3 regions of the Streptomyces sp. NPDC024698 genome follow, and region 3 is predicted to be linked to each of the others. Evidence: riboswitches for the same ligand, from Rfam matches in the RefSeq annotation. Region 3 holds a riboswitch; each other region holds the start of a gene.
The links. A riboswitch is a leader RNA that binds a small molecule or an ion and turns the genes downstream of it on or off. The one in region 3 is predicted to bind cyclic di-AMP.
Positions count from the first base shown of each region.

Region 1: another riboswitch for cyclic di-AMP. It lies ahead of ACZ4AA_RS32560 (C40 family peptidase); the one in region 3 lies ahead of ACZ4AA_RS06890 (C40 family peptidase).
Region 2: another riboswitch for cyclic di-AMP. It lies ahead of ACZ4AA_RS15135 (M23 family metallopeptidase); the one in region 3 lies ahead of ACZ4AA_RS06890 (C40 family peptidase).

Region 1 is NZ_JBVHLK010000023.1:21,397-25,800, reverse strand. It holds gene ACZ4AA_RS32575 (hypothetical protein) at 1-95, shown strand, start outside; gene ACZ4AA_RS32570 (alpha/beta fold hydrolase) at 262-1,008, shown strand; gene ACZ4AA_RS32565 (hypothetical protein) at 1,005-1,229, opposite strand; cyclic di-AMP (ydaO/yuaA leader) riboswitch at 1,719-1,890, shown strand; gene ACZ4AA_RS32560 (C40 family peptidase) at 1,898-3,829, shown strand; gene ACZ4AA_RS32555 (hypothetical protein) at 3,918-4,232, opposite strand.
Region 2 is NZ_JBVHLK010000005.1:404,339-408,742, forward strand. It holds gene ACZ4AA_RS15125 (HPr family phosphocarrier protein) at 54-335, shown strand; gene ACZ4AA_RS15130 (GntR family transcriptional regulator) at 559-1,251, opposite strand; gene ACZ4AA_RS15135 (M23 family metallopeptidase) at 1,448-2,215, opposite strand; cyclic di-AMP (ydaO/yuaA leader) riboswitch at 2,228-2,387, opposite strand; gene ACZ4AA_RS15140 (M16 family metallopeptidase) at 2,604-3,992, opposite strand; gene ACZ4AA_RS15145 (M16 family metallopeptidase) at 3,989-4,404, opposite strand, start outside.
Region 3 is NZ_JBVHLK010000002.1:550,355-554,758, reverse strand. It holds gene ACZ4AA_RS06900 (hypothetical protein) at 1-318, shown strand, start outside; gene ACZ4AA_RS06895 (tellurite resistance/C4-dicarboxylate transporter family protein) at 379-1,368, opposite strand; gene ACZ4AA_RS06890 (C40 family peptidase) at 1,501-2,685, opposite strand; cyclic di-AMP (ydaO/yuaA leader) riboswitch at 2,694-2,863, opposite strand; gene pcrA (DNA helicase PcrA) at 3,135-4,404, shown strand, end outside.

The DNA.
Region 1 (4,404 bases), on a different contig from region 3:
GGGAGTCGGGGCGCTGCCCGCAGGCCGCCCGCCTGTGGCGGTTCTATCAGGAGTGGCGCAGCGGCCATCGCGCCCGGTCCGAGGACGCCGAGTGAAGCCGCGCCGCCGTCGCCCCCCTGTACGACCTGCCCGGTCACGGAGCACGGCCTGCAAGGTCGCGGAGCACGGCCTACCCGGTCACCGACGACCGGTGGCCGATGAGACGATCCTCCTCACGGTCGAGCGCGGGGCGTGGAGAGCGCCGTGCGGGGGAGAGGTGCCATGCGAGACTCTGCGCGGAGGTCCGCCGACGATGTGTCCCGGCCTGTGGCGGCCGACGTCCCCGCGGCCCTGATGCCGTGGCGTGCGGTCCCTCCGGGGTCAGGTCCGACGCGTGCCGCCGTCCTGGTCCTGCACGGTGGTGCCGCCGACAGCAAGGCCCCGCTGCGGCCGTGGAACGTCGCCCGCGCACGGATGCGGCCGTTTCTGCGCTGTGTGACGCGGGCCCTGTCGGACAAGGCCACGTTCGTGGGGCAGGTGCGCTATCGGCACCGGGGCTGGAACGGCGCGGACGCCGACCCCGTCGCCGATGTCCTGCGGGCACTGGCTGAACTGTCCGCCCTCGTCGGGGAGGTGCCGGTCGTGCTCGTGGGGCACTCGATGGGTGGGCGCGCCGCCCTGCGGGCCGCCGCCGTACCGCAGGTCCGGGCTGTCGTGGCGCTGGCTCCCTGGTGCCCGGAGGGCGAGCCGGTGGCCCACCTCCGGGACACGCGGGTGATCGTGCTGCACGGCGACCGGGACCGGATCACCGACCCCGCGGAGTCGTTCGCCCTCGTCCGGCGGGCCGTGGAGGCGGGCTCCTCCGCGAGCGCCGTGCGGGTCGAGCGCGGTGATCACGCGATGGTCCGGCGGGCCCGGACCTGGCACCGGGTCACGGCTGCCACGGTCTCCGGCCTGGTCGCGCGGATCGCCGACGGACTCGACCCGCTCCCCGCCGAACGGTCCGGCGGCGAACCAGACGTGATCTAGGGCCCGGGCGCGTCCAGCCGGTCGTCGGGGTGCGGGGAGAGCGGACGGCGGGTGCCGGACGCGGAGCGTGCGGCGGCCGAGGGAAGCGGGGCGCCCGTCGACGGATCCCAGCTCAGGATCCACTCGAAGTCGCGTTGCAGCCGACGGGCCTCGCTCCGTACGAGGGTCGGTATGTCCCCGCGTTCGGAGATCAGTTGGGCATAGATCGGCGCATCGTGCACGTGGGGATCCTCGACTCGCTCTCGTGGTCTGATGTGCCTCGACGGTACGGCCGGCGCGTGACGGCAGCAGTTGTCCGGCCAGTTCGGCCAGAACCGGTCAAGGTGTGACCAACGGGCGCCGCCGATGTCGAACGGCATGCAACGGAACGCCAGTTCTGTGCACACTTTCGACACAGTCGAGTCGGCCGGGCGCGTGTCCGGAGTGCCGGGTGCCTCGGAGCCTGTCCCGCCGGGTCGTCTGGAGTCGGGCCGGCCGCGTCTCGCCAAGTCCGCCCGGTGGGGCGGACTTCGTGCCCGATCACCCCAACGGCCGTGCTCAGCCTTCCCTTTCGGGCACGGCGCGTGTCCTCGTCGTCGCGCTGCGAGGTGGTGCGACGAAGGTCACGAAAATGTATCGGACATAGGGGACGTGGATCTTCACATCCGGTGCACATCATGGCTAAGTTGGCGACCAGGTCGCCCGACTCCCTCCGGCGAAGTCGCCGGGCGGCGCGGCCTCCGCCGAGTCCTGACTGTCCTCGTGGCAGCGGGAGCCGGGGACCCACCGAACCTGGGGTGAATCGGCCGACTGCCTTTCGGGGCAGGGGCCGTAGGGCATACCTTCCGGAATCGTCCGCCCGAACCCGACAGCTAACCCGGTAGGCGGACGACGGAAGGAGCACCACTCGATGGCGCCGGAACGCACCCCGCCCAGCGGCGAAGAAGTCGCCCGACGGCTCTCGTCCCTCTACGACCAGGCGGAGATGGCCACCGGCAACTTCAACGGGACCCGCGCTCTGGCGAACTCCACCCGCAGGCCGGGCCGACGCGGCTCCGGCCAGGGGAGTGGCGGTTCCGAGCCCGCCGAGGAAGACCTGATGCGGCAGTGGTTCGACGGGGCGCGTTCCCGGTTCGGACCCTCGGCCCCGGCCGTCCTTCCGTCCGACCGGCTGCCGGAGCGGGGTGGCGCGAGTGCCCGTCCGAAGGAGGGCGCGAGAGCCCCCAAGGGGTCCTCGTCGGACCTTCCGACGGTGTACGAGCTGGAGCAGATCATGCGGCCCGTCGCCGAGTTGACGGCGGCCCCGATGCGCGAGCTGACCGCGGGACCGGCTTCGGAACCGGCCGGGCGTCCCGTCCTGGAGCTGACCGCGGGTCCGGCGGCCGAGAGCGTGACCGGTCGCGCCCCGGCGGCGACGGAAGCGGGTTCGGCGGTCCGCGCGGCGCTCCCGGCGGGGGCCGCTCCGGCCGCCGCCGCCTCGCAGAAGTCCTCGCTGCACGGCAGGAAGCAGACCGCCCGGCGCAAGCTCGCGGTCGCGCAGGACCTGATGGCGCGGCACGCGGCCCGGACGAGCATGCCCGTCCCGCGGCAGCCGCAGGCGCCGGCGATCGAGTACCGGCCGGTGGAAGAGCCCCGGTTCCCGTCCGCCCCGCAGCCCCCCGCGTACCAGTCGCTTCCCCCGGCCCCCGCGTTCCAGCCCGCGCCGCAGCCCATCGCGTACGAACAGGCGCCCCGGACCGCCGCGTTCCAGCAGCTGCCCCAGCCCCCCGCGTTCCAGCCGGCGCCCGCCCCCACGGCGTTCGACACGGGCTCGATGCCGCGCGCGTACGAGACGGGCTCGATGCCCCGCGTGCAGGACACCGGGTCGGTGCCCCGCGCGTACGAGACGGGCTCCATGCCCCGTGTGCAGGACACCGGCTCGATGCCCCGCGCCTACGACACGGGCTCGATGCCGCGCGCGTACGAGACGGGCTCCATGCCCCGTGTGCAGGAGACGGGCTCCGTGCCCCATGTGTACGAGCCCGCGGCTCCGGCCGCCGAGTACAAGTCGGTGCTCCTGCCCCTCTCGTACGAGCCGGAGCCGCCCGTCTCCGAGTACAGATCGGTGCTCCTGCCCCTGTCGTACGAGGCGCCGACCCGTCCCAGCGGGTATCAGCCGCCTCCGCCGCCCCCGGTGAGGGAGCCGGCACCCCAACCCCCCGTGTACGAGCCCGCCGCCTACCGCTCAGCGCCGATGCCCCCGGCGAGTGAGCCGGCGCCCCAGCCGCCCGCGTACGAGTCCGCGCCCCCGGCCGCCGCCTACCGCTCCGCCCCCATGCCCCCGGCGAACGAACCGGCGCCGCCGGTCGACGACGCCTGGCGGCAGTCGCTGCGCACGACCGGCAGCCGGCAGGCGTGGCCCGCCGCCGGAGGCACGAACCCGGGGTTCAGCATCGACAGCCTCGTCGCTCCTGCTCCCGCCGCCCCGCCGGTCGTCGGACACGACAGCAGGGCCGCCGAGGCGGTCGCCTTCGCACGCGCGCAGGTCGGCATGCCGTGCGTGTGGGGAGCGTCGGGACCCGGGTCGTACGACCCCTCGGGGCTGACCCAGGCGGCCTGGAAGAGTGCCGGAGTCATGCTCCCCCGCACCACCCAGGACCAGGCGCAGGCCGGCCCGGCGGTCGCCCTCACCGAGATGCAGCCCGGTGACCTGGTCTTCTTCCACGCCAACGTCAGCCACGTCGGTCTCTACGTCGGCGACGGCATGATGGTCCACGCGCCGAGTCCCGGAGCACGGATCGCCGAGGAGTCGGTCGCCTACGCCGGACAGGCGGCCGTCCACAGCGTCGTACGCCCGGTCTGAGAGCGGCCCGGCCGGCCGCGGTCGGTCCGCGGCGTACCGCCGTCCGTGGAGCGCCGCCGTGTGCCGGGGGCGCCACGGCGGCCCGCCGTCAGAATTCGCTGTCGATCCCGGTGACGGCGGCGGGCCCCAGCGGGGCGTCGTCCGCGGACAGGCCGCTGTCCCGGAGCGCGCCGGAGACCAGCCGCACGGCCTCGGCCTCGGCGCTTCTCCGGTCCGCCGCCTCGATCTCCAGCCGGACGGAGAACCGGTTGTCGTCGACGGTCAGCAGGCTCAGCTCCTCGCTCTCGCCCAGGTCCGTGTTCTGCGGGTCCTGGGGGCGAAGCCTGCGTTCCACGTCGGCACGGGAGGCGTCCGAGAGGCCGTGGACGAACGTCCCGGGAACGGTGATGACGTAGGTGGTCACAGGAACTCCTAGTGCGGCCGGGCCGAGGGTGAGGTGGTGCGGTCGGTTGCGTGATCGCCCGTATACCCCGCATTGTGCCGGGCACCCGGATCTTCTTCGCGTCGGGCGCGGCCCGTCGAGGGCGCCGGTACGCGGCGGTGCCTGCCGTGCGGTGATCGCGTGGCGATACGGT
Region 2 (4,404 bases), on a different contig from region 3:
ACGATATGGAACACTGGTCTAGACAACCCTGAACCCCCGAAGGGCAGCATCACATGGCTGAGCGCCGCGTCAACGTCGGCTGGACGGAGGGCCTCCACGCCCGCCCCGCCTCCATCTTCGTCCGGGCCACCACGGCCTCCGGTATCCCCGTGACGATCGCCAAGGCCGACGGCGCCCCCGTCAACGCGGCCTCCATGCTCGCGGTCCTCGGGCTCGGCGCCCAGGGCGGCGAGGAGATCGTCCTCGCGTCGGACTCCGAGGGCGCGGACACCGCCCTCGACCGTCTGGCGAAGCTGGTCGCCGAGGGGCTCGACGAGCTCCCCGAGACCGTCTGAGCCGCCCGACGGGCAGCAGGACACACGGCTGGGCCGCGCTCCCTTCACCGGGTGGCGCGGCTCAGCCGTTTTCCGTACCCCGCGCGGAAATCATCCGGGAACCCCGCACGGCCCTCGCGCCGCTGCCGCCGTAATGGCGTGCACGATAATTCCGGACACATGAATAAAAGGGCATCAGAAATGAGCCCCCACGGAATATCCCTCTTTGTATACGGCGCCCGTGTTAATGACGCAGGCCCGTCACGTTTACGGGATGTTGCGAACTCCTCACACGGTCCGGCCGTTCGGCGCCGGGAAACCGGAGCCGGTGCGCGGCCGTGGCGCGCTCGGTGTGCAGGGCCGTGATCGCGCGGGCCCGCTCGCTGTCGCCGCGGGCCACCGCGTCCACGATGCCGCCGTGCTCCGCCCAGGACTCCGCGGGGTCGGCCGGCGCGTCCACCGAGTACATCCAGGCGATCTTGTGGCGCAGCTGGGCGAGCGTGGACGTCAGCGCGGAACTGCCGGAGGCCTGCGCGAGCGTCTCGTGGAACCAGCCGCCCAGTGAGCGCAGATCCTCGCTGTTGCCCCGCCTGGAACGCTCCTGCCCCAGCCTGACCAGGCCGCGCAGCACCTTGAGGTGGGCCTCCGTACGCCGCTGGGCCGCCCTCGCGGCACCCAGCGGCTCCAGCAGCATGCGCATCTCCAGGAGGTCCGCGGCCTCCAGCTCGGTGGGCTCCGCGACACAGGCCCCCGCGTGCCGGCGGGTGACCACGAAGCCCTCGGCCTCCAGGGTGCGCAGCGCCTCGCGCACGGGGACGCGCGAGACGCCGTAGCGCCGCGCCAGCAGTTCCTCGGTGAGGCGGCCGCCGCGCTCGTAGACACCCGCGACGATGTCGTCACGGATCGCCGTGCACACCGAGTGCGCCGGAATACGCATGACGGACCTCCGCTTTAATCCCCGTGAAACGCCGTCGATTGACGCTTCTTCAGTGACTCTATTGCAGGAGGCGTGAATTTCCGATGGCATGCCTGAACCCATGGATATTTTTTGGACAGACGGCATCCGGAAACGACGATGCCCCGGCTCGGTGAACCGGGGCATCGAAAGCGGTGAAGAAGCCGCGAAGCGGTCGTCAGACGTTGACGCCGTGCGAGCGCAGGTAGGCGACGGGGTCCATGTCCGAGCCGTACTCGGCGGTCGTACGGGCCTCGAAGTGGAGGTGCGGTCCCGTGGTGTTGCCGGTGTCCCCGGAGAGACCGATCTGCTGGCCCGGGGTGACCGCCTGCCCCACGGACACGCCGATGGACGACAGGTGGCCGTACATGGTGTACGTGCCGTCATGCATCTTGATCACGACTTGATTGCCGTAGGCGCCGCCCCAGCCGGCCGTGACGACCGTGCCGGAGCCGACGGCGTGGACCGAGGTGCCGGACGCGGCGTGGAAGTCGACCCCGGTGTGGCTGCCGGAGGACCAGAGGCTGCTGCTCGCCTTGTAGCCGGTGGAGACGTACGAACCGGTGATCGGCAGGACGAACGTGTTCAGGCGCTTGCGCTCGGCCTCGCGGGCGGCGCGCTCCTTCGCCTGGCGGAGCTGCGCGGCCTGGGCGGCGGCCTGCTTGCGTGCCGTCTGCTCGGCCTGCTTGCGCGCGGCGGCCTCGTCGGCGGCGCGCTGCTGTGCGAAGGCCTGGGCGTCGATCTGGTCGGCGACGGCGTCGTTCAGGGTGACGGTCTGGGTCAGCCCGGTCTGCTCGACGGAGGCCTCCGCGGCGAACGCGGGAGCGGCCAGGGTTCCGATCACACCGGTGGTGGTGAGCGCCGCGACCCCGACGGCGGTCGTGGTGGTGCTGTGCACCCGGCTGCTCGTACGACGATGCTTGCCGGTGCCACAGGTGAACGCCATGTAGGGGCTGATCCTTTCCTTCCCTCTCGCCTACCGGGTTAGCTGACGGGTTCGGAGCAGGAAGGTCTCCTACGGACCCCCTCAGGAGAGGGCGTCCGATTCACCCCAGGGACTGCGTATGGGTCCCCGGCTCCCCTGACTCGCGTCATGGAGGACTCGGCGATGACTGTCCGGTGCCGCGGGCGCGGCGCACTGCATGACGAACAGTCGCACCGACGCTAGACGGGGCCTCATTCGAACAACAAACGGATCACGATTTTTGTAACGCATGCCACAGGGCAGAAGGGGTAACCCCCGCACGAATACGGACATCTTGGGGGCTGCACCCGTAAACAGGAGGGCCCTGACGGCTCTTCAGCCGTCAGGGCCCTCCTGGGTCGCACGGGTTCTACTCGGCCGCCACCACGGTGACTTCACCGATCCCGAGGGCCCTGACCGGCTCCGCGATCTGCGCCGCGTCGCCCACCAGGACGGTCACCAGACGGTCCGTCGGGAAGGCGCTCACCGCCGCCGCGGTGGCCTCCACGGTGCCGGTGGCGGCCAGTTGACGGTAGAGCGTCGACTGGTAGTCGTCCGGCAGGTGCTGTTCGACCTGGTCCGCGAGCGTGCTCGCGACGGCCGCCGCCGTCTCGAACTTGAGGGGCGCGACGCCCACCAGGTTCTGCACGGCGACATCGCGCTCCGTGTCGGTCAGCCCCTCGGCCGCGAGCGTGCGCAGCACCTTCCACAGGTCGTCGAGCGCCGGACCGGTGTTGGGGGTGTCGACCGAGCCGCTGATGGCGAGCATCGCGGCGCCCGTGCCGTCCGGCGCGGAGCGCAGGACCTGCCCGAACGCCCGCACACCGTAGGTGTAGCCCTTCTCCTCGCGCAGGACGCGGTCCAGGCGCGAGGTGAGGGTGCCGCCGAGGCAGTAGGTGCCCAGGACCTGGGCGGGCCACACGCGGTCGTGCCGGTCGGAGCCGACCCGGCCGATGAGCAGCTGCGTCTGGACCGCGCCGGGGCGGTCGACGACGATCACGCGGCCGGTGTCGTCGGCGGTCACCGGCGGCACGGGAAGCGGCTCGGCGGACGAGCCGGTCCAGGAGCCGAGCGTGTCGGCGAGCAGCTCGTCGAGATCGATCCCGGTCAGGTCGCCCACGACGACGGCGGTGGCCGTCGCGGGGCGCACGTGCTTCTCGTAGAAGGCACGCACGGCCGACGAGTCGATGTTCCGGACGGTCTCCTCGCTGCCCTGGCGCGGGCGCGCCATGCGCGCGCTCGCCGGGAACAGCTCCTTGGAGAGCTCCTTGGCCGCACGACGGGCCGGATTCGCCGTTTCGTGCGGGATCTCGTCCAGGCGGTTGGTCACCAGTCGCTCGACCTCGCTGTCCGCGAACGCGGGGGCCCGCAGGGCGTCGGCGAGCAGGCCGAGGGCCTTGCCCAGGCGCGAGACGGGCACTTCGAGCGACAGGCGTACGCCGGGGTGGTCGGCGTGCGCGTCGAGTGTGGCGCCGCAGCGCTCCAGCTCGGCGGCGAAGTCCTCGGCCGAGTGCTTGTCGGTGCCCTCGGAGAAGGCGCGCGCCATGATCGTGGCGATGCCGTCCAGGCCAGCGGGCTCGGCGTCCAGCGGCGCGGCCAGGATCACCTCGACGGCGACGACCTGCTGTCCGGGGCGGTGGCAGCGCAGCACGGTCAGACCGTTGTCCAGGGTGCCACGCTCGGGAGCGGGGAACGCCCAGGGCTTGGGCTGTCCGGCCTGGGGGCGTGGGTGGAAGTCCATGGTGGCGAGCTGGGTCACTTCGCCGCCTCCTCGTCGGTCTCGTCGGCGGAGTCGGCCGCGTCGGCGGCCTCGGCGGTGGTCGGTTCGTAGACGAGCACCGCGCGGTTGTCGGGGCGCAGGCGGGCCTTGGCGGCCTCCCGGACCTCGTCCGCCGTGACGTCGAGGACGCGCTGTACGGCGGTCAGGGCGAGCTGCGGGTCACCGAACAGGACGGCGTAGCGGCACAGTTCGTCGGCGCGGCCCGCGACGGTGCCGAGTCGGTCGAGCCATTCGCGCTCCAACTGGGCCTGGGCGCGCTCCATCTCCCCGGCCGTGGGGCCCTCCTCGGCGAACCGGGCGAGCTCCTCGTCCACGGCGGCCTCGATGACCGGGACCTCGACGTCGCCGGACGTCTTCACGTCCAGCCAGCCCAGGGAGGGTGCTCCGGCGA
Region 3 (4,404 bases):
ATCATCGGCATCGCCGCGCTCCTCGGCGGCTTCTTCACCCAGATGAAGGCGATGGGCAACGGCACCGCCCGCTTCGTCCCGGCGATGCTGCACGGCGCGCTGACCATGCTGGTGACCGGAGTCGCCCTGGTCGGGCTCAACCAGGCCGACGGCAACACGGTCAACACCGTCAAGGTCGGCGTCAAACTGGCCCTGCTGATCGTGATCCTCGGGCTCGTCTACGTGAAGCGGGACGACGAGACGGTGGACAAGCGTCTCTTCGGCCTGGTCGGCCTGCTGACCGTCACGAACATCTTCATCGCCGTCCTGTGGACCTGATCGCCGGCCTCCGTACCTGATCGCCGGCCTCCGTACCTGATCGCCGGCCTCCGTACCTGATCAGCGCCCTCGCTCCCGCACGGTGGAGCGGAAGGCGAGGGCGGTGCCCACGGCCGCCGCGAGCCACGCCGCCACCGCGATCCACAGCAGCACCTGTCCCGGCCCCCTGAGCCGGAAGACGTCGAGGGCGTCCGCGACCGCGAGGGCCGCCACCGCCGTCATCCCCATCGGGAAGACGGTCGACCACCGCCGTACGTCGTAGCGCCGGCGTGGCCACACCACCTCCGCGACGGCCAGCAGGACGTAGCAGACGAGGTCGAGCGCCAGCAGCGCGCCGGTCGTGGCGCGCAGGACGCCCTGGTCGTCGTTGTTCCACAGATACGGATTCACGTGGTGCGCCGCGACGAGTCCCGCCCCGGCCAGCGCCGAGATGCCCAGCGCGCCGGCCGCCACCCAGTGGTCCCCTGCCCCCTTCCTCACCTCCTCCAGGTCGAAGGAGGCGAACGAGAGCACGTAGAGCACGGTCCCCACCCAGAACAGCGTCATCGCGGCATGGGCGAGCCAGTCCGAGCCCGCCTCGGTGGCGATCGCCGACCCGAGGACCGAGAGCCCCTGCGTGGCCACGCAGACGAGGAACACCTCTCCGGCCATACGGCGCCGCCAGTGCCGCAGGACGGCCAGGAGCAGCACCGGCCACAGGACGGCCGACAGCGCGAGCAGGACTTCGGCGAGCCCCCGCCACCCCAGCGCCGAGAACCGGGTGCCGAGCACGGTGGTCGCCGCGACCGCGTCGAGCCCGGCCGGCGTCGCGGCCCGCCGCGCCCACTGCCGCCGGTCGCCCAGCAGCCGGGCGAGGAAGTCCGAGGCGAGCGCCGCCCAGGCGAGCGAGGCGAGGACCAGCGCGATCCGGGACAGGGCCTCGTGGCCGGTCAGACGCAGGCCGATCGAGAGGATGCCGGTGGCCATCACGGCGGCCCCGGCGGCGGGCGCCCAGCCCACCCACCAGGCGCGGAGCGGAATGGTGTCCGGCATGTCCGGTGTGTCTGGCATGCGTCGATGCTAGGGATCCGCGGAGCGGTTGCGGGTGGGCCACGCGCGGGCGGCGGCGAAAACGCGGGGCGGGCGCACGGGGATCGGTGAGCCCGCGCGCACGCCCCGCGGCAAGGGCGTCCGTGCTCCGGTCTACGCCGGGCGCACCACGCTGTGGATCGCCGACGTGCCGTCGTAGTAGATCGACTCCTCGCGGACGTACGCCCCCGGCTTCGGCGCGTGGATCATCATCCCGTCGCCGATGTAGAGGCCGACGTGGCTGATGTCGTCGTAGAAGAAGACGAGGTCGCCGGGCCGGGCGTCGGCGAGGGGGACCGTCGTGCCGGCGTTCACCTGGTCGTAGGTGACGCGCGGGAGGCTGACGCCCGCGGCCTTCCAGGCGGCCTGGGTCAGACCCGAGCAGTCGTAGGAACCGGGGCCGGTGGCGCCCCAGACGTACGGCTTGCCGATCTGCGCGCGGGCGAACGCGAGCGCGTCGGCGGCCTTCGCCGTGTACGAGGGGTCCGTGCCGGTCGACCCGGACGCCGAGCCCGCCGTCGAGCCGGACCCGGACCCGGACGCGGAGCCGCTGGAGGTGCCCGACGGCTGCGGCTGTGCCGCCTTCGCCGCGGCCGCCTGCTGCCGGGCCAGCTCCGCCGCCTTGGCCGCGGCCTGCTCCCGCTTCTTCTTCTCGATCGCCGCCAGCCGCGCCTTCTCCGCGGTGTTCAGCTTCGAGAGCAGGTCACGGGCTTCGGAGAGCTTGCGCTGCACGGTGGCCTTGGACGTCTTGAGCGCCCGCTGCGAGGCGGTCAGCGACTCCAGGCTCTCGGTGGCCTCCGACCGCTTCTTGGTGGTGGCGGCCTGTTCCGTGATGTAGTCGTCGACGGAAGCCTTCTGGCGGGTCGTCAGACGGCTCATCAACTGCGTCTGGTCGAAGTAGTCCTGGGGGTTGTCCGCCAGGAGCAGGGTCGCGGTGCCGGGCGCGGCGGCCCCCGTGCGGTACTGCGCCGCCGCGAACGAACCCAGCTTCTCGCGAGCGGTGTTGAGCTTCTCGGTGCGCCGGGCGACGTCGTCGAGCAGGGTGTCGACGCGCTTGCGCTGCTCGGCGGTCTTCTCCCGGGTCGCGTTGTACTTGTCCGTGGCCGTCTCGGCCTGGTGGTAGAGGTCGTCGACCTTCTTCGAGACCGCCTCGATGCTGGGCCTGGGTTCGGCCGCGGGAGCCGCTGCGGCCGTCTGGGAGAGCAGGGCCACGGAGGTGAGGGCCGCGGTGGCCAGGACCGGGGTCCGTATGCCGGAGATGCGCGCACCCGTGGGGCGCGCCTTGCGGTGTGACGCCAAGAGAGGCGACTCCTTCCGTCGTCCGCCTGCCGAGTTAGCTGTCGGGTTCGGGCGGGTTGATCCGGAAGGTTTCCCTACGGTCCGTGCCCCACAAGGCGGTTGGACCGATTCACCCCTAAGTCGGTGGGTCCCCGGCTCCGGTGGCCTCGCGGCGTACCGGATTAGGCGGAGGCCGCCCGGCCCGGCGATGTTCGCCGGTGGTGGTCGAGCGGCGTTCCGGCACGCTAGCCAACCGGCGTGGCCCGTGTGAAGGTTGATGTGCGATATGTCCGATACATTTTCGTGACCTCGCGCGGACCCGCCGCCCCGCGGCGACGGAAGCGGGAGCGGCCCCTCGCCCGACGTGTCCGGCCGGACGCTTTCGGTGAAGGTGTCCCGCGTCACGACTTCCGGTGGAGTTCCCGAGGTGGCGGCGGGTTGTCGGTGGGGCGGCCTAGACTCGGAGAGCGATGAGCAGCCTCTTTGACGACAGCTTCCTGGCGGACCTCAAGCCCTCCGCGGCCCACGAGGACGAGCACCCGCCGCCGCCCGAGGACGATCACGTACCGGAACCGGTTCCGGACGATCTGTTCGGCGGGAAGTTCGACGCGCCGCCGACCCGTGACACGTACTACCGCGACGGCGCGCCCAGGCCCGCCGTGGACCCCGCGGCCCTGCTGGACGGACTGAACGAGAACCAGCGCGCGGCCGTGGTGCACTCCGGCTCCCCGCTGCTCATCGTGGCCGGCGCCGGCTCCGGCAAGACCCGCGTGCTCACGCACCGGATCGCGCATCTGCTCGGCGAGCGGAACGTCCACCCCGGCCAGATCCTCGCGATCACCTTCACGAACAAGGCCGCGGGCGAGATGAAGGAGCGCGTCGAGGCGCTCGTGGGCCCGCGCGCCAACGCGATGTGGGTGATGACCTTCCACAGCGCCTGTGTGCGCATCCTGCGCCGCGAGAGCAAGACGCTCGGTTTCACCTCGTCGTTCTCGATCTACGACGCCGCGGACTCCAAGCGTCTGATGGCGCTCGTCTGCCGTGATCTCGACCTCGACCCCAAGCGCTTCCCGCCGAAGTCCTTCAGCGCCAAGATCTCGAACCTGAAGAACGAGCTGATCGACGAGGAGGACTTCGCGGCGCAGGCAACCGACGGTTTCGAGAAGACCCTCGCCCAGGCGTACGCGATGTACCAGTCGAGACTGCGCGAGGCCAACGCGCTCGACTTCGACGACCTGATCATGACCACGGTCAACCTGCTGCGCGCCTTCCCGGACGTCGCCGAGCACTACCGCCGCCGCTTCCGGCACGTCATGGTCGACGAGTACCAGGACACCAACCACGCGCAGTACGCGCTCGTCCGTGAACTCGTGGGGACCTCCGAGCACCCCGTGGACGTACCGCCCAGCGCGTACGACCTGCCTCCGGCCGAGCTGTGCGTGGTGGGTGACGCGGACCAGTCGATCTACGCCTTCCGCGGCGCGACGATCCGCAACATCCTCCAGTTCGAGGAGGACTACCCGAACGCGACGACGATCCTCCTGGAGCAGAACTACCGCTCCACCCAGACGATCCTGTCCGCCGCCAACGCGGTCATCGAGCGCAACGAGTCCCGCCGTCCCAAGAACCTGTGGACCAACGCCGGCGCGGGCTCGAACATCACGGGTTACGTCGCGGACACCGAGCACGACGAGGCCCAGTTCGTCGCCGACGAGATAGACCGTCTCACCGACGCCGGCG